Regions from separate parts of the Clostridium sp. JN-1 genome, predicted to be linked through region 3. Evidence: riboswitches for the same ligand, from Rfam matches in the RefSeq annotation. Region 3 holds a riboswitch; each other region holds the start of a gene.
The links. A riboswitch is a leader RNA that binds a small molecule or an ion and turns the genes downstream of it on or off. The one in region 3 is predicted to bind thiamine pyrophosphate.
Positions count from the first base shown of each region.

Region 1 (6,296 bases), 430 kb from region 3:
TCTCCATCATCTACCTCAAAACTTATATCATCTAATATCTTGTCTCCATCAAAGGATTTTGACACATTTTTAAGTACAATTTTTTTGCAAATATTTCTTTCATCCAAAACCTTTATCTCCTTTTACTTCTACTTAGCTGGAAGGAAATCATTCGTAAATGCATCTTCTGCCTTCATATTCTTATTTATAAGCTTTTTACTCATAAGAAACTTAGTATAGTTATCCCAAACAGATACCTTCATTTCACCCCATCTTGGAGCATCATCCTTATACTTAGTTTTCATATATTCTTGACTTTCAAGTGCAAGCTTCTTGTCAATTTCAGGTGCATTTTTAACTAATATATTTGCTGCATCCTTAGGGTTGTCTATGCAATATTGATATCCTTTAGAAGTTGCTTTCATAAATTTTTTAACTAAATCAGGTTTATTTTTAAGCGTACTTTCATTTGCTATTAAAACAGGAGTATAATAATCTAAATCAGGATTTAACTTCCTAATTTCTATAAAGTTAAGTGGTACATTCTTAACCTTTGCTTCTACTCCAGTCCATCCTTCATATATCCATGCAAAATCTACATCTTTTTTTGTAGCTGCAAAGAAATCTTGAGTTCCAATATCTACAATTTTGAGTTTACTATAATCAGCTCCTTGACTTTGCATAACTGATTCTATTACAGCTTTTTCAGAAGGTGAACCCCATCCACCATAAGTCTTTCCTTCAAAATCCTTTACTGACTTTATGTTTTTATCTGCAGGTGATGCAAATCCAGAAGTATTATGCTGAACTATGGCTGCTATAGCTTTTATGGGAAGTGGATTATCTGACGTTCTTGCATAAGTTACATCTTCTTGATAACTTACTCCAAAATCGCCCTTACCTGCAGCTATCAAATTTCCAACTGCTCCATCAGAAGGTTGAATTATTTGTACATCTAACCCTTCATCCTTATAATACCCTTTGTCTTTAGCCACATATAATCCAGTATGATTGGTATTAGGTGTCCAATCAAGTATTACCTTAACCTTAGTTAAACTTTTACTATCCTTTTTTTCTGATGTTTGAGTTCCACTAGAGCACCCCATTAGCAATATACCTATTAGTGCACTTGATGTTAAAATCTTAAAAATTCTTTTTTTATCCATATTAAAATATTGTTGGGTTATATAAATTCCCAACGTCCCCCCCTCATAAAGATACTAATTATTGATATTTTCTTTATCTTTTCTTTGCCACGGCATAAATATGTACTGAAGCACGTACATAAATAGAAATAGTGACATGCTAAGTACTATTACCACTATTATAGCTGCAAATATTTGATCAAGGGCATATGCATTTTTTGCCCTAACCATAAATATGCCAAGTCCTTTTTCTCCTCCAAGCCATTCTCCTATTATAGCTCCCATTATACTGTAAGTAGCTGCTATTCTAAGTCCTGAAAAAAATGAACCCAAACAACTAGGAAACTTTACGTAGATAAACTTTTGTATTTTTGAAGCTTTCATTATGTCCATGAGATTTAACATGTCTTTATCTGCACTGTCCAATCCATCTACAAGACTTATGACAATTGGGAAAAAACATACTAGTACAACAGTTATAACTTTAGGAAGTATTCCAAATCCAAACCATATTATAAATATTGGAGCAAGCGCTATAGTGGGTATGGTCTGAGATATAACGAGTATTGGATAAATGCATGCCTTTATGATTTTTATATTATCCATAAGCAGTGCAATTACTATTGAAAATACTATAGAAATTAAAAAGCCTATCATTGCCTCTTCTAACGTAATGTAAATATGAGGCTTTAGTTGTGGAAGAATTCTAAAAAAAGTTACTACTATATCCTTAGGAGATGGAAGTATATATTTAGGTATTCCTCCTCTATCTACAGCTATTTGCCATAAAAATATTAATATAAATTGAAAAATAACAGCCGCAATTTTATAAGTCGGCTTGTAACGATAACCATTTTTCATCTAATGCACACATCCTATATCAATTTTCTTAAATCACACAAAAACCTCTCTTCTCAATGGAAGAGAGGTCTTATATAAATTGAATTTTATTGACTATTATAAATTTCCTCCGTTGGCATTATCCAATTCAGGTTTTAAGGGTCGAAACCTAATAGTTTCCTCTCAAGCAGTAACTCTGCCTCCCCAAACTTATGTAATTATTTTAAAAATATCAACATAAAGTAGTATATCATTTTAAAGATGAATGTGTCAAACACTTAAAATTATTCTCTATCTATCATCTTTAATAAATTAACCTTCAAATAATATAATTAGTTTATTTTTTACAAACTATTTTATTCATTTATTAATATTCGTGATGATGCAGCTATTTCTTCACTTTTTGCTGTTAACTCTTGTATAACTGCTGATATAGTTTCTATTGAAGAATTAATTTCATTCATTTTGTTGTATAAATCCTCAGAAATCTTACTAATATCTTCTACTAAATTACTCATAGCATTTTCATCATTTTTTGTCGATGCAGCTACTTCTTTAGACTTATAAGCTAATTTTTTCACTTCATTTGCCACAACAGCAAATCCTTTTCCTTCTTCTCCAGCTCTAGATGCTTCAATTGACGCATTTAATGAAAGAAGATTTGTTTGGTTAGCAATACCTATAACTTGTTCGGATGCATTAGAAAAATTACCTACTGCATCTTCTATCTTATTTACGCCTACTCCTAAATGTTTAGAAGTATTTAATATACTAGAAACTTTTGATACTATATTCTGTATAGCTAAAGCACTTTCTTCATTATCCTTTGATACTTCATTTATGGATTCACATAAATCTTTTACATATCTCTTTAATTTTTCACTTTTCATTTCTCTTTCATTATTTAATCTTTGTATGTTTTCAATATTTTCTTCTATTTCTAGATTCTTTTCTTCTGATTTTAAAAATTCTTCTTCTACTTTCTTTTTTACAAAATGCAAACAATTTTCTTTTATATTAATTTTATTATAGATAGATTTGACCATATTATTACAAGTATTATATCCACATGCAGCACAATTCATATTTCTATCGTTATCTGCATACTTTAACATACTTTTAAATATTTCATTACACTCTTCTTTAGAAGGATTTTTTATTTCTGGCAGATTTTCTTCACAGTAACTTCTTGAAAAGTCCTCTAATTTAAGGTTTTTATCAAAATATTCATCAATAAATTTAACTCTACCCTTTAATACATTTTCTTTTTCTTTTAACTTTTTGTCTTTTAATTTTAAAAATTTATATTCTATATCATACCTGTTTAGATTTTCTAAAGAAGCAGTACCCATATTACATCCTTCTGTACAATTTAATACATCTACTATGTTAGGCATATTACTAGATGTTTTTATTCTTTTTTCAAAAAAATCTAAGTACCTTTGAATTTCAAATTGTCCTTCTATCTGTTTTATCCAAAAATCAGTTTTTCTAGCTTCTACATTAGCTTTTAAACCTCCTGGCGTGCTATAAATACATCCCACACTTGAAGGTATATTATCAAAATTTACTTCTTTTTGAGAACTTAAATTTACATGATTCTCAACTAAATATTCTTTAAGTTTTTTAAAAGTCACATTGTAATCTACAAGTCCTAAATTATTTTCATATTTTATTTCATTCATTTTACCTATACAAGGAGATAAAAATGCTATATTTTCTTCTATATTTTTATACTTTTTCAAGTAAATAGCTGTACACATCATAGGGCTTTGTATAGGCGCTAAATATTTTAATATATCCTTTTTATATTTCTCAATATAGTTTACAACTACAGGACATGGTTGGGATATCATTGTTTTAACATTTTTTTCTTTCATATATTTTAAATAAGCCCATGTAGTAATGTCTGCCCCAAAGGATACATCATATATAGTATTTACTCCAAGACTCTTTAAATAGCCAAAAAGTTTCTTATATTCAGGAAAATTTACTAATATTGCAGGTGCTGCTATTACTGTAATCTTCTTTCCCGATTTTAAATCATTAAAGAAATCCTTTGTACTATCTTGAAAAACTCTAGCGTCATGATGACATACTTCTAAACACTTTCCACAGCTTATACACCTTTCCTGATCTACTAATACCTTATTATTTTTATTGGAATCTTTAAAAGAAATATTTGCTCCAAATATAGGACATTCTCTTATGCAGCGATTACAGCCAGTACATTTTTCTTCTATAGTTTTAATATAACATTTGCTATTCATATATATCTCCCTTCAAACAATGAAAATTCATATTACTTAATTTTTTAAATCAAATGATCATATGTTTCAAATATATTATCGATAAAAAGTGACATTTTTTTATATAAAATGACTATTATTTATAAATAGCAATTATTTATAACATTTTTAATATGTTTTTTAATGTAAATACTTTTAAGTAAAGCTTCCCATACTTGATGCACAAAAAGACACTAAGCTTAATGCTTAGTGTCTTTATTAACATACCTGGCAGCGACCTACTCTCCCGCAGGGTCTCCCCTGAAGTACCATCGGCACTGTAAAGCTTAACCTACCTGTTCGGTATGGGAAGGAGTGTTGCCTTTACGTTATCGTCACCAGATTTGAGAAATTGTTCTCTCAAAATTGCACAGTATAGTTAAGTTAAAAGTCAAATTAAATGATTTAAGTTAATTTGGTCAAGCCCTCGACCTATTAGTATCAGTCAGCTGAACATGTTGCCATGCTTACACCTCTGACCTATCAACCTTGTGTTCTTCAAGGGGTCTTACTAGCTTGCGCTATGGGAAATCTAATCTTGAGGTGGGCTTCACGCTTAGATGCTTTCAGCGTTTATCCCGTCCCGACATAGCTACCCAGCCGTGCTCCTGGCGGAACAACTGGTACACCAGAGGTCAGTCCATCCCGGTCCTCTCGTACTAAGGACAGCTCCTCTCAAATTTCCTGCGCCCGCAGCGGATAGGGACCGAACTGTCTCACGACGTTCTGAACCCAGCTCGCGTGCCGCTTTAATGGGCGAACGGCCCAACCCTTGGGACCTACTTCAGCCCCAGGATGCGACGAGCCGACATCGAGGTGCCAAACCTCCCCGTCGATGTGGACTCTTGGGGGAGATCAGCCTGTTATCCCCGAGGTAGCTTTTATCCGTTGAGCGATGGCCCTCCCACGAGGTACCACCGGATCACTAAGCCCGACTTTCGTCCCTGCTCCACCTGTATGTGTCGCAGTCAGGCTCCCTTCTGCCTTTGCACTCTTCGAACGATTTCTAACCGTTCTGAGGGAACCTTTGGGCGCCTCCGTTACTTTTTAGGAGGCGACCGCCCCAGTCAAACTGCCCGCCTAACAATGTCCCGTGGCCAGTTTCATGGCCTCCAGTTAGAATCTCAGTACTGTCAGGGTGGTATCCCAAGGATGACTCCGCTAGGGCTGACGCCCTAGTTTCTAAGTCTCCCACCTATCCTGTACAGACAATACCGAAACTCAATGTTAAGCTGCAGTAAAGCTCTACGGGGTCTTTCCGTCCAACTGCGGGTAGCAAGCATCTTCACTTGCACTACAATTTCGCCGGATTTGCTGTTGAGACAGTGCCCAAATCATTACGCCATTCGTGCGGGTCGGAACTTACCCGACAAGGAATTTCGCTACCTTAGGACCGTTATAGTTACGGCCGCCGTTTACTGGGGCTTAAGTTCATACCTTCGCTTGTGCTAAGTATTCCCCTTAACCTTCCAGCACCGGGCAGGCGTCAGCCCCTATACTTCAGCTTTCGCTTTAGCAGAGACCTGTGTTTTTGCTAAACAGTTGCTTGGGCCTATTCTCTGCGGCCGTCCGTAAGGACGGCACCCCTTATCCCGAAGTTACGGGGTCAATTTGCCGAGTTCCTTAACAGCAATTCTTCCGATGGTCTTAGGATTCTCTCCTCACCTACCTGTGTCGGTTTGCGGTACGGGCACCAGTTTCCTCCATAGAGACTTTTCTTGGCAGCGTGGAATCGGATACTTCTTTCTTAGAAAAGAAATCCCTGTAACACCTCAACTAATCCCAGCGGATTTACCTTCTGGGCACGTCTAAGTACTTAGACACACATCCAACAGTGTGCACATCCTATCCTCCTGCGTCATCCCATCTGTCAAATGGAAGCTGGCGGTATTGGAATGTCAGCCAATTGTCCATCACCTACGCCTTTCGGCCTCGGCTTAGGTCCCGACTAACCCTGGGAGGACGAGCCTTCCCCAGGAAACCTTAGGTTTTCGACCAATAAGATTCTCACTTATTTCTCGCTACTTATGCCAGCATACTCACT
Region 1 covers NZ_CP033465.1:1,404,421-1,410,716, reverse strand. The annotation lists gene EBB51_RS06795 (ABC transporter ATP-binding protein) at 1-107, opposite strand, end outside; gene EBB51_RS06790 (ABC transporter substrate-binding protein) at 129-1,178, opposite strand; gene EBB51_RS06785 (ABC transporter permease) at 1,200-1,985, opposite strand; TPP riboswitch at 2,073-2,181, opposite strand; gene EBB51_RS06780 ([Fe-Fe] hydrogenase large subunit C-terminal domain-containing protein) at 2,321-4,234, opposite strand; rRNA gene rrf (5S ribosomal RNA) at 4,479-4,595, opposite strand; rRNA gene EBB51_RS06770 (23S ribosomal RNA) at 4,668-6,296, opposite strand, start outside.
Region 1: linked by a shared signal. The riboswitch ahead of EBB51_RS06785 (ABC transporter permease) and the one ahead of thiT (energy-coupled thiamine transporter ThiT) in region 3 are both predicted to bind thiamine pyrophosphate.

Region 2 (6,296 bases), 550 kb from region 3:
ATAATCAGTAACAGATTTTACCTGAAGTGCTGTTCTATAAAATTCTCTAGTAGATGCATCTTTTTCTCTTACTTGAACTAAAGTAGTTCCACCTAATATTGCTTGCTCGACTGCATCTTTTAACTCAATTCCATTTAAAAAACTCCTATCCGTTACAAGATATAATCTATAATCTACTTCCATTCAATTTTACCTTCCTTCTTTAAATCATCTTCAGTTAAGCTGTAAATATGATCCATTAACTTAACTTTAAAACTTCCAGGGAACTTAGCTTCCTTATAAGCAGCTTCGCCTGCTAAATTCATGGAAAGTATTGCTGCAGCACATGATAAAAATTTATCTTCTTCACATCCAGCAGCCGCACCACAAAGTGCTCCAAGCATACATCCAGATCCAGTTACCTTAGTGAACATTTCAACACCATTTTTAATAATAGCACTTCGCGTTCCATCTGTAATATAGTCTTCTTTTCCAGTAGCTGCAGCTACACATTTATATTTGTTTGCAACACTAATGCAAGCTTCCAATACGCCTTTCCCATCATCTAATGAATCCACACCTCTAACTTTTGCATCCATTCCTGCTAAAAATTTTATTTCCCCGGCGTTTCCCTTTATTACATCCACATGCCCTACTTCTAAAATTCTATTTATAACAGAAATTTTTCTGGGAATTGCTCCACATGCTACTGGATCAAGCACTACTGGAATGTTATTTATTTTTGCAGAAGTACTTGCTAAAATCACAGCTGCTTCTTGTTCCTTATTAAGTGTTCCCAAGTTTATATAAAGTGCTGATGAAATTTTTACAAAATCAAAAACCTCATCATAAGCTTCACACATGGCTGGTGATCCTCCAAATGCAAGTAATATATTTGCGCAATCATTTATAGTTACACTATTAGTAATACAGTCAACAAGCGGAACATTCTTTTTAATTTTAGTTAATACTTGAGAAACCTTATTCATCATGCCTTCATTATACATTCTATATCCCCCTCAAAATGAATTTAAATTTATTTTTATATTGTTTAAAATTTTATACCTGCTAATTTATACAATTCTACAAAGTGGCCAACAGGTCCAACCCCATTCCCAATAGGAAAAGAATTTTCTATAGCTTTAGTTATGTACTCCTTAGAAAGTCTAACAGATTCTGATACACTTAAACCGCGGCTTAAAAACGAAGCTGCAGCAGAAGATAATGTACATCCAGTACCATGTGTATTTTTTGTATCAATTCGTCTGCCAACTATCCTAATAAAATAATTATCGCTTAATAATATATCATTTGCATCATTAAGCCTGTGTCCACCTTTAATAAGTACATTTTTTACTCCTAACTTACTTATTCTCTTTGCTGCTTCTTTCATATCTTCTTCGTTTTTTATTTTCATTTTGGATAAAACCTCTGCTTCAGGTATATTTGGAGTAACTAAATCAGCAATTTGAATAAGCTCCTTTAAAGATTCTTCTGCTTCAACCTTAAGCAAATGATATCCACTTTTAGACACCATAACAGGGTCAACCACTATATTTTTAGCCTTATACTTTATTAAAAGTTCCTTTATAGCTTTTACAGTTTTACTATTTGAAACCATTCCTATTTTAACAGCATCGACTTTTATATCATCAAATATAGACTTAATTTGAGCTTCAACCATTTCAGGGCTAACATCCATAGATTTTTGAACCCCAACTGTATTTTGTGCAGTTATCGCAGTTATAACACTCATACCATATACACCAAGAGCACTCATAGTCTTTAAATCAGCTTGTATTCCTGCACCCCCACAGCTATCAGAACCTGCAATAGTCAATACTTTTTTCATATTATACACCTCTCATTAAATGAAATAGATTAATAATAAATTTTTATAAAAATAAAATGCACTGCCGAAAAGCAATGCATTTAGATTTCTTTATTACTGCTTCCCTACGCCAATATTAACTGGATCAGGTTCAAAGGGTTAGAAAAAGTTTCCTCTCAGCCGCTAGGGCACCCCCACAATCATTATTATTCAATTTATATTATCATTATATACACATAAATTTTAAATTTCAACAGCTGTATTATTTGAAAACAAATATAAATATTTATTTTTAACCTTTTTTTGAGTTATCTTTTCTAAAGCCTTAGAGTAATATTCTAACTGAAATTTATATTTTTGTTTAATTTCCTGTATATCTTTAGCATAATCAGTTTTATAATCTATTAAAACCAGATCATCGTCTTCTTCAAAATAGCAATCTATAATTCCTTGAATCAATATTTTTTCATTTTCATATAGATCTTTAGGTAAATCCCTATATATCTCTGTGCTGCTTAAGTTTATAATAAAGGGTTTCTCCCTATATACACTATTTGAATTTAACATTCTTTTTCCAAGACTTGAATTAAAGAAGTTTAGTATTTTTTTAGCATCTGCACACTCTGCTTCTTCTTTTGTTATAAATCCTCTAGTAACTAAGCCTTCAATTTGATCACTTATTTCCTCATAAGTACATACCTTTTTTAAATTTAGTTTTTGCATAACAAGATGTACAATCGTTCCTCTTTCAGCACTTGATATGTTTCTAGTTTTTTGTAAAAACCTAGGCGTATTCAATGATATATTATCAAACAGCAATTTACTATCGTCATCTTGAACAAGCAAAAACTTTCTTTTAAGTTCCGATACTGACATCTTAGCGCTTATATTCTGAGCCCCTTCATACTTATACTTCCAATTAAGCCTTCTATAAACTTCTTTACTAAACTTACTGATATCCGAACTTAAGTCTATATTATCTATATACTCAACTATATTTTTTTCATCATTTTGGTTATCCAAATTCTTTTTAAAGTCAGATTTATTATACAAGTTAACCTTCCACTTAGACTTATCTTCTACAATATACTTTGAAGTCGTGAGATTTCCAATTTGTCTTATTATACTCCCATCTCTGTGTCTTGCTAGTGCTGCTCCTATCCAGTCAAGATAACTTCTTGCACTTATCGTATAGTACTCTGGTATTTTATGTTGACTGGATTTAGAACCTTCACACCACTTTTGGCACGTCTTTTGAGTATCATTTACCATACCAGTTAAAATTAACTTTTCCTTTGCCCTAGTAAATGCTACATATAATATTCTCATTTCCTCAGATAAAGTTTCAACTTTTATCTTTCTCTTTATTATTTGTTTAGGTAAAGTAGGATAACTTATTCTCCTTTTAGGATCGACAAAATCAGCTCCAAATCCAAGCTCGCTGTGAAATAATATACTCCTGTTCATATCCATGAAGTTGAAGTTTTTACCTGTTCCAGAGAGTATAACGACTGGGAATTCAAGTCCTTTACTTTTATGTATACTCATAATTCTAATTACATTTTCATTTTCTCCTAGTATTTTGGCACTTCCCATATCTCCGCTGCTATTTTTAATCTTATCTATAAAGTTTATAAAGTTAAACAATCCTTTATAACTAGTATTTTCATATTGCACAGCCTTATTAAATAGCATTCTCAAATTTGCCTGCCTTTGATTTCCACCTGGCATAGCACCAACAAAACCATAATAACCTGTTTCAGTATACAAGTACCATATAAAACTGTTTAAATCCATATGTAAAGATTTGCTTCTCCAAGTGTCCAATCTCTTTAAAAATGTAGATACCTTTAACTTGAGTTCTTGACTTATATGGTCTAGTTTATATTCTATAATATTTTCACCGTTATTCTGAGGATTATATTCAAAGTATTTATCTATAATCTTCATTGCACTATAAAAAGTTATCTCACTATTTACCATTCTTATATCTATAAGCTCTTCTGGTTCAAATGACTCTATTGGAGACCTTAATACAGCTAAAAGTGGTATATCTTGCATAGGATTATCTATTATTTTTAGTAAACACATAATAGTCTTTATTTCCGCAGCATCAAAATATCCTACAGCTGTATCTGCAAATACTGGTATACCTTGATTCATTAGTTCTTCAACATATACTGGAGCCCAATTTGATGTTGCACGCAGAAGTATAACAATATCTTTATACTCAACATGCCTGTAATCATCTGTACTTTTATCGTAAATCATAAAATCATTGTCTTCATTCACAATCTCATTTATCTTTTTTGCAACTAACCTTGCTTCTACCTGAATGTTATCTGGGTTTTCTTCATCTTCATCATTTGGTATAAACTTATCAAATTTACCTTGAGGTCGTTTTAACTCTTTTTTATCTATCAAGTTAAGCTCAATTGATATATCACTTTGACTTTCTTTAAAATCAGCACCGCATTCAAGGAATTCAGAATCATTATAATCAATTTCCCCAACCTTTTTAGACATTACTTGTTTAAATATATAATTGACACCATCTATTATTTCCTGTCTGCTTCTAAAGTTCTTAAATAGCTTTACTTTTCTATTTTTACTGCCGTCCTCTTCAGAATATGTATTGTATTTTTCGAGAAACAATTCAGGTTTAGCTTTTCTAAATTTATATATGCTCTGCTTTACATCACCGACCATAAACATATTTGGTGAAGGAGCCTTTTTAGCTATAGAATTCATTATAACTTCTTGAACTTCATTGCTGTCTTGATACTCATCTATGAGTATTTCTTCAAAAGCATCCCTATATCCTAAAGCTGCTTTAGAAGGAACTATTTTACCATCATTATTTTCTGTAAGTATTTCCAAGCAAAAATGTTCTATATCATTAAAATCTATAACTCCTCTTTCCCTTTTTTTAATACTATATCTTTCATCAAATGCTATAACCATATCAATTAAAGATTTTAATAAAATATATACTTGTTTAATATCACTTGCTATATTTAAATTTTCTGAGAATATATCATCTTTTATCTGTAAGATTTTCTTTTTTACATCATCTCTTATCTTTTTGGCTTCTTCTTTAGCTTCTCTATCTGCATCCTTATTTCTCTTTGCAGGTAACTTATCAAAAGACAAGTCTTTAAATACAGTATTCATGGAGTTCCAATCATTACAATTAAGTATAACTTCCATATAGTTTATATCATTTTCAAGTGGATTTATATAATAATCTATTCCCACTGCATTTTTAACTATTTCAACTGCCTGCTTTAATTTATTATTACATGCATGTACCTCAAACTTTATATGTTCAATTAGAATTTGTGCCCATTTAGACATTCCAAAATCGAAATTTTCATCAACATTAAATTCCTCTGCCATTTGTAAAAGCCACTTTTTAGGATAAGGATTACTTGTAGAAAATCTATGCAAATCTAAAATGAGATTTTGTATATTTAAATCACTCTTTCTACCATAACATTCTAAGAGTTTTAAGAATTCCCCATTATCGCTGTCATACATTTCTTCAGTTATTTCATCTACAGCTTCTTGCTTGAGTAGTACTGCTTCTGTATCATCGCATACCCTAAAGTTAGGATCTAAATCTACAGCGTGAAAATTATCTCTTATAACTTTAAGACAAAATGAATGTATTGTCATTATATTTGCCTTATTTAAAAGTACAAGCTGCTTTTGAAATTTTTTAGATTCAGGATTTTCTTCTAATTCCTTAGATATCGCATCTGCTATCCTCTCTTTCATTTCAGATGCAGCTGCATTAGTAAACGTCACTACTAGAAGTTTATCTATGTCTGTACTGTCTTTATCATCTGTTATTTTCTCTATTATCCTTTTGACTAAGACAGCAGTTTTTCCTGCTCCAGCCCCTGCAGCTACTAATAAATTGCAGTTTCTAGTATAAATAGCTTGTTTTTGTTCATAAGTCCAATTTGTACTCATAAAATCACCCAATTTCATTTTACTACTATAATATAAAAATTGTGAAGTTTACAACAAGAACAAATTAATTATAAACTTCACAATTTTATTTAATACACAACTTTATTTTTACCTAAGTTTTTAGCTTTATATAAGTTGACATCTGCCCTTTCAATAATTTCATTTAAATCCTTATCATCATCCCTAGATATGCTAATTCCTATAGATACCGTTATCTTGTAATCCATATTTTCGTATCTTATCGCAGTGCTTTCTATAGCTCTTCTTACAGACTCCATTCTACTATAAACATATTCTGCATTGTTAACTTTATGCAAATAAATTATTATTTCTTCTCCACCATACCTTGCAATTATATCCTGTTTTCTAATATTACTGCTTATAATTTTACATATACTTTTTAAAACTAAGTCACCAAATTGATGTCCGCAAGTATCATTACATCTTTTGAAATCATCTATATCTACCATAACTATTGAAAAGTCTCTTTCACCAGATAACAGCTTCT
Region 2 covers NZ_CP033465.1:424,544-430,839, reverse strand. The annotation lists gene thiE (thiamine phosphate synthase) at 1-183, opposite strand, end outside; gene thiM (hydroxyethylthiazole kinase) at 174-971, opposite strand; gene thiD (bifunctional hydroxymethylpyrimidine kinase/phosphomethylpyrimidine kinase) at 1,031-1,831, opposite strand; TPP riboswitch at 1,915-2,016, opposite strand; gene addA (helicase-exonuclease AddAB subunit AddA) at 2,054-5,788, opposite strand; gene EBB51_RS02060 (sensor domain-containing diguanylate cyclase) at 5,878-6,296, opposite strand, start outside.
Region 2: linked by a shared signal. The riboswitch ahead of thiD (bifunctional hydroxymethylpyrimidine kinase/phosphomethylpyrimidine kinase) and the one ahead of thiT (energy-coupled thiamine transporter ThiT) in region 3 are both predicted to bind thiamine pyrophosphate.

Region 3 (6,296 bases):
ATACATCACCTCAAGGAACTATAAGGTGTAAATTTTATGGTTTGGGTTCAGATGGTACTGTTGGTGCAAATAAAACAGCAGTTAAAATCATAGGTGATAAAACAAACTTATATTGTCAAGCTTATTTTTCATATGATAGTAAAAAGTCCGGCGGAAGTACAGTTTCCCACTTAAGATTTGGAGATAAACCAATAAAATCACCTTACTTGGTTTATGAATCAGATTATACCGCTTGCCACAACAAATCTTTTATTTACAATATAGATGTATTAAAAGGTTTAAAGAAAAATGGAACATTTGTTTTAAACTGTCCATGGCAAGAAAGTGAATTGGATGAAAACCTGCCTGCTTCAATGAGGAGATATATTGCCCAAAATAATATTCAATTTTATATAGTTGATGCAATTTCAATATCACAGAAAGTTGGGTTGGGTTCTAGAATAAACATGGTAATGCAAGCTGTATTCTTTAAACTAGCAAATATAATTCCTGCAGATCAAGCAGTGCAATATTTAAAAGACTCTGTAGAATACACTTACGGTAAAAAAGGTAAGAATATAGTTGACGCAAATAAGGCAGCAATAGATGCTGGTGTAAATGCTGCCCATAAAGTTACTGTACCAGAATCATGGAAAGATGCTAAAGGCCAAGATATTCCTAAAAAAGAAGTTCCTGACTTCGTTAGTAAAATTGAAAGACCCATGGCAAGACATGAAGGAGATGAACTTCCAGTTAGTGCCTTTAAGGGAATGGAAGATGGTACTTACCCAGTTGGCATATCAGCTTATGAAAAACGCGGAATTGCAGTTCGTGTACCTGAATGGCAAATTGACAAGTGTATACAATGCAACCAATGTTCATATGTTTGTCCTCATGGTGTAATAAGAGCATGCTTGGTAAATAATGAAGAACTACAAAAAGCTCCTAAAGAATTTTTAACTAAGAAGGCTGTTGGCAAAGGTCTTGAGAACTTACAATATCGTATTCAAATAAGTCCACTTGATTGTACTGGATGTGGAAACTGTGCAGATATCTGCCCTGCTCCAGGTAAGGCCCTTATAATGAAACCTGCCCAGGAACAAATAGATGAACAATCTGGCAACTTTGAATATGCCTTAAAAATTACTTCTAAAGAAGGATTAATGGATTTGCACACAGTAAAGGGAAGTCAATTTGCAAAACCTCTATTGGAATTTAACGGTGCTTGTCCTGGCTGCGGTGAAACTCCTTATGTCAAACTCTTGACTCAGCTTTACGGAGACAGAATGATGATAGCAAACGCAACAGGCTGTTCATCTATTTGGGGAGCAAGTGCACCTTCAATAGCTTACACTACAAATAATTTTGGCAAAGGACCTTCTTGGGGTAATTCATTATTTGAAGATAATGCTGAATATGGATATGGAATGTTCCTTGCTGTAAACCAAATGAGAGAACGATTAGCTGATTTGATGAATCAAGCTGTGACAATGAATATAAATTCTGAACTCAAAGAAGCTTTTAAAGAATGGCTTGGTGGATTTAATGATGCAGATATTTCAAAAAAAGCTTCTGCAAAGATATTAAAACTAATAAATAATGAAGATCTTAAACAAAATAATATTTTAAATGAAATTCTCATGAAAAAAGATTATTTAATTAAAAAATCCCACTGGCTAATTGGCGGCGATGGATGGGCATATGATATAGGATATGGTGGATTAGATCATGTTCTTGCACTAGGTGATGATGTAAATATATTTGTTTTGGATACGGAAGTTTATTCAAATACAGGCGGTCAATCATCAAAGTCAACTCCTACTGGAGCAGTTGCAAAACTTGCTGCAAGTGGTAAAAAAACAAGGAAGAAAGACTTAGGATTGATGGCTATGACCTATGGAAATGTTTATGTAACTCAAATAGCCATGGGTGCAAATATGAACCAGGCCATTAAAGCAATTACAGAAGCAGAAGCTTATAAAGGTCCTTCCTTAATCATAGCTTACGCACCTTGTATAAGTCATGGTATTAAAACTGGAATGGGAACGAGTATGGCTGAGGAGAAAAAAGCCGTTGAATCTGGTTACTGGCACTTATTTAGGTATAATCCTATGCTAAAACAAGATGGTAAAAACCCATTTATATTAGACTCAAAAGAACCTACAAAACCATATATTGACTTTATCAATGGTGAAATCCGTTATTCTTCATTAAAGAAAGTCTTCCCTGAAAGGGTTGAAAAAGCATTTCAGGAATCTGAAAATAATGCTCGCGAAAGATACAATATTTACAAAAAATTATCATCTCTTCAACATTGCTAATAATAAAAAGTCTAACCAATTGGTTAGACTTTTTATTATTAGCATCATTTTTCATTAGAATCTACATATTCCTTGGCATTTTTAACATCGAATTCACTTGGCACGGGTACATTTGAAACTGGTTTTGACTTGTGAATATTTGCCCATGCTGCAGTATCATGTTTTTCAATTGGAGATTCCATAGAACTATCCTTAACTCTATCTTCTTCCATAACAACTCCTCCTTTCATAGATATTATCTCTAATTTTAAAAAATGTATGAAAAATTATTATTTAATTGAATCATTGAATCATCAATTGAATATAATATATTGAGTCATTGAATCATAATATATTGACATGCATACATTATAATGATATGCTTATATGTAAAATAATAAATAGCGGTAGCGCTGAATCATTTCGAACGGGAGAACCAACTTTGGGGTGAATCTTATCAAAATATGATAAGTAGGGTTATTTTCTTCGACCCAAATCCGTCAGCTAATCTCGTAAGCGTTGAAGAGAAGTTTTAGTATACTTTGTTATTATATATACTGTATTTTTTATCATGTATATAAATAGCATTTAATAAGCTGCAGTTGCTTCTCTGCAGCTTATTTTTTATCTAATTATTAGATTTATATATTATTAATTTTTAAGGGGAGAATAAATCGTGAATGCTGCTAAATGTAAATTAAATAATAATTACTATGCTAAAATAGATAAAAGTAAAATATATATTGATTATATTAATAACCGTGTAAAAATAGTTAATTTCCATAAGATATCGGTACAAACTATAAAAAGAATAATACGCTATGCATCAAGACAGCATTTAAGCAAAGTTGTATGTAACTGCGATACCGCATATTTTCAAACTTTTTCTGATGCAGGATTTATTTTAGAAGGTAAAATAGATTCCTATTTTAGAGGCGAGGATGCTTTATGCATGTCGTACTTTATAATAGGTAAACGAAAAGCTTGTAAAAATGATAATATGGAAAAGTTATTTTTAATGAAAAGTTTAAATGTAAAAAATAGTTTTAAGTTTAGTAATAATTTCAAGTACCAGATAAGGAATGCAAAAGAAAGCGATATAGATGAATTAATAGACTTATTTTCTAGCGCATTTTTTGCGTATCCTTCTCAAATATATGATAAGGATTATTTAATTCAAAATATGAACAAAAATGTTTTATATAAAGTTGCCACTTATAATGGTAAAATAATTGGTGCAGCTTCTGCATATTTAGATTACGAAAATTTAAATGCAGAAATAGCTGACTGTGCTACTTACCCTCACTATAGAGATAAAGGCATATTGTCAAATATAATTTACCTTTTAGAATTAGATCTTAAAAAGGAAGGATTCATTAGCTTATATAGTTTGTCTAGGGCGATAAATCCAAGTATAAATATTGTATTGAGTAAACACGGCTTTAACTTTAGAGGTAAGCTAGTGAATGATTGTAATATATGCGGTGAGTTTGAAAGTATTAATATTTGGGCTAAAGACATTTAAATTATACTCCTGCCCCTTTTCATTTTACCGCCAGCCTCAAACTTAAAGCAGCAAGCAGGCTTTAAATTTAATAGACTTAGTGGTATAATTAAATAAAATTTTATAAAAGTGCTAGGGGTGCATTAGGCTGAGAAGTGAAGTTTATTATTCTTCATAAACCCTTATACCTGATCTGGATAATACCAGCGTAGGAAAAGTGATTTATATACAATTAAAACCGTATTCCGAATATCTGGAGTCGGTTTTTTGTGTTAAACCTAGACTTCCTGAGCACTAATTTAAGGGGGTTTTTTTTATGTCCGTTATTTTAAAAGATTTAAAAGTTTTTTTATCTATTCCTCAAAACTTAATTGAAATTTTAAAACATCCAGTATCTTTGTTTGCACTGCTTGCTGTAATTATTTTAATTTTGGCTGCAATTAAGGTAAAAAAGATAAAATTCACCACTTCCATGGTTGTTCAAATTGGAGTAGCTCTTGCGCTTGCAACTGTACTTAAAATCTTCAGAATTTATCACTTTCCACAAGGCGGAAGTGTAACTTTAGGAAGTATGGTACCAATTTTAGTTATGGCATTCTTTTATGGTCCTGAAGTTGGGTTCTTAACTGGCTTCTTATACGGAATAATATCATTAATACTTGGTCCTTACATTCTCCATCCTGTACAAGTATTATTTGATTATCCACTGCCTTTTATGGCTCTTGGACTTGCAGGCTATTTTAGAGATAGAAAGATACTAGGAACTATTGTCGCTGTATTTGCTCGGTTTATATGCCACTTCATTTCCGGTGTGGTATTTTTCGGAAGCTTTGCTCCTAAAGGAATGTCTACATATTTATATTCACTTACGATTAATGGACCTTTTATGGCAGTAGAAGGCGGAATATGTATTGTTATTATGGCGTTTCTTCCTATAGAACAGCTGTACTCTATTTTTAACAAACATAAACAAGGAATCTCTACCCCAGGGGTGTAAATTTTTCCAAGACATAGGACAGAGGACGGTGAAGGAGGATTTTTCTCCGCTAAGCTTACGAAAAATCTTTAATTAAACTTTTGATAACTCGTTTCGCTAAAGCGAAACATTGCTAACTTAGAGAACGTACCTAGATTTGATTTACACAAATCTAGGTACGTTCTCCCTCTGTCCTCTATTTTTTAATGATTATGGTGCTCTCCATGATGATTGCAGACTATATTTTTATCTTCTAATGTTCCATTAATGTATTCTTCAACAACCTTCATGTACTCCCCTGATGCTCCTCTTATTACTTGAAGACCATTCATCTTTAAACCATTAATTGCTCCTTGACCTATGCCTCCTACTATAACTACCTCTACTCCATGCTTTGAAAGCAAGTTTGCTAAACCTTCATGCTGATGTTGAAATTCTTCAGAAGATATTTCTTCTACATTAGTAACCTTTTTATCTTCTACTGTTACAATTTCAAAACTCTTACTCATTCCAAAATGTTGATTAACCACGTTTCCATTACTAGGTAATGCTATTTTCATACTATCTAACCTCCATATTATTATTGGCATATGCTATTTAAATTATATGATATATATAGATTGCTGTCAAATGCCAGCAAAATTTACTTAACCTATTATTGCATCAGGTAAAACTTTATAAACCTCTAATAAAATAATACTTAAACTAAGATAAACCACTCCAAATTCATATCCAGCTGCAACATCACTTGGATACTGCAAATTTAAATAAACCATGCTTAATCCAATAAGAAAGCAAAGACATAAATAAATATCTATAGCTAATGGTTTGATCCAAGTTTTCTTACTGTACTTTATTATAGTGTAAGCTAAAAACATCAAAAATAAAACTGCTGTTTCTGCTATGGCAGCCTTTATTTTTCCAAGAGAATGAAATATCTTTAAACTGTCATTGAGAATTTTTATAACAAGATTATATATTTTAATCAACATATCTTAAGCTTAGTATTCTAACTTATTATTTTCTATATTAAGTTAACTTATTTAAGTATATTTAAATTTCATTATATAATGACTTGAAGCCTAATTTTATTGTCGCCTTTTTTTCAGCCATTTCATATAAATTTTCAACCTTACTTCTTAATTTTAAGTTATAAATATAGCTTGTTGCAAAAACCATTAAATATGCCCCTACAACATCCATAGGATAGTGATGTCCAACATATATTCGTGAAAAGCCTACAACTATAGACATTATAGTTAAAATCATACTAACTAACTTATTATATTTTGCAAGCCCTAAAGCTATACTCATAGTTCCTATTGCATGATCACTTGGAAAAGATGCATCTGCCACATGGGGTGTTAATAAATTTACTTTATTATGAACAAAAGGTCTGTCCACATAGTATATACTGCCAATGATAAAACTTAATATTAAATTTATTACTGTAATAACAAAGGTACTAAAAACAACTTTTCTATAATTAGAATTTCTTTTTACAATTTCTAAAATAAATATTATTGCAATAACTGCC
Region 3 covers NZ_CP033465.1:972,578-978,873, reverse strand. The annotation lists gene nifJ (pyruvate:ferredoxin (flavodoxin) oxidoreductase) at 1-2,300, shown strand, start outside; gene EBB51_RS04810 (DUF3787 domain-containing protein) at 2,345-2,512, opposite strand; cyclic di-AMP (ydaO/yuaA leader) riboswitch at 2,681-2,813, shown strand; gene ablB (putative beta-lysine N-acetyltransferase) at 2,956-3,804, shown strand; TPP riboswitch at 3,908-4,016, shown strand; gene thiT (energy-coupled thiamine transporter ThiT) at 4,100-4,780, shown strand; gene EBB51_RS04795 (NifB/NifX family molybdenum-iron cluster-binding protein) at 4,963-5,319, opposite strand; gene EBB51_RS13740 (phosphatase PAP2 family protein) at 5,407-5,751, opposite strand; gene EBB51_RS04785 (undecaprenyl-diphosphatase) at 5,813-6,296, opposite strand, start outside.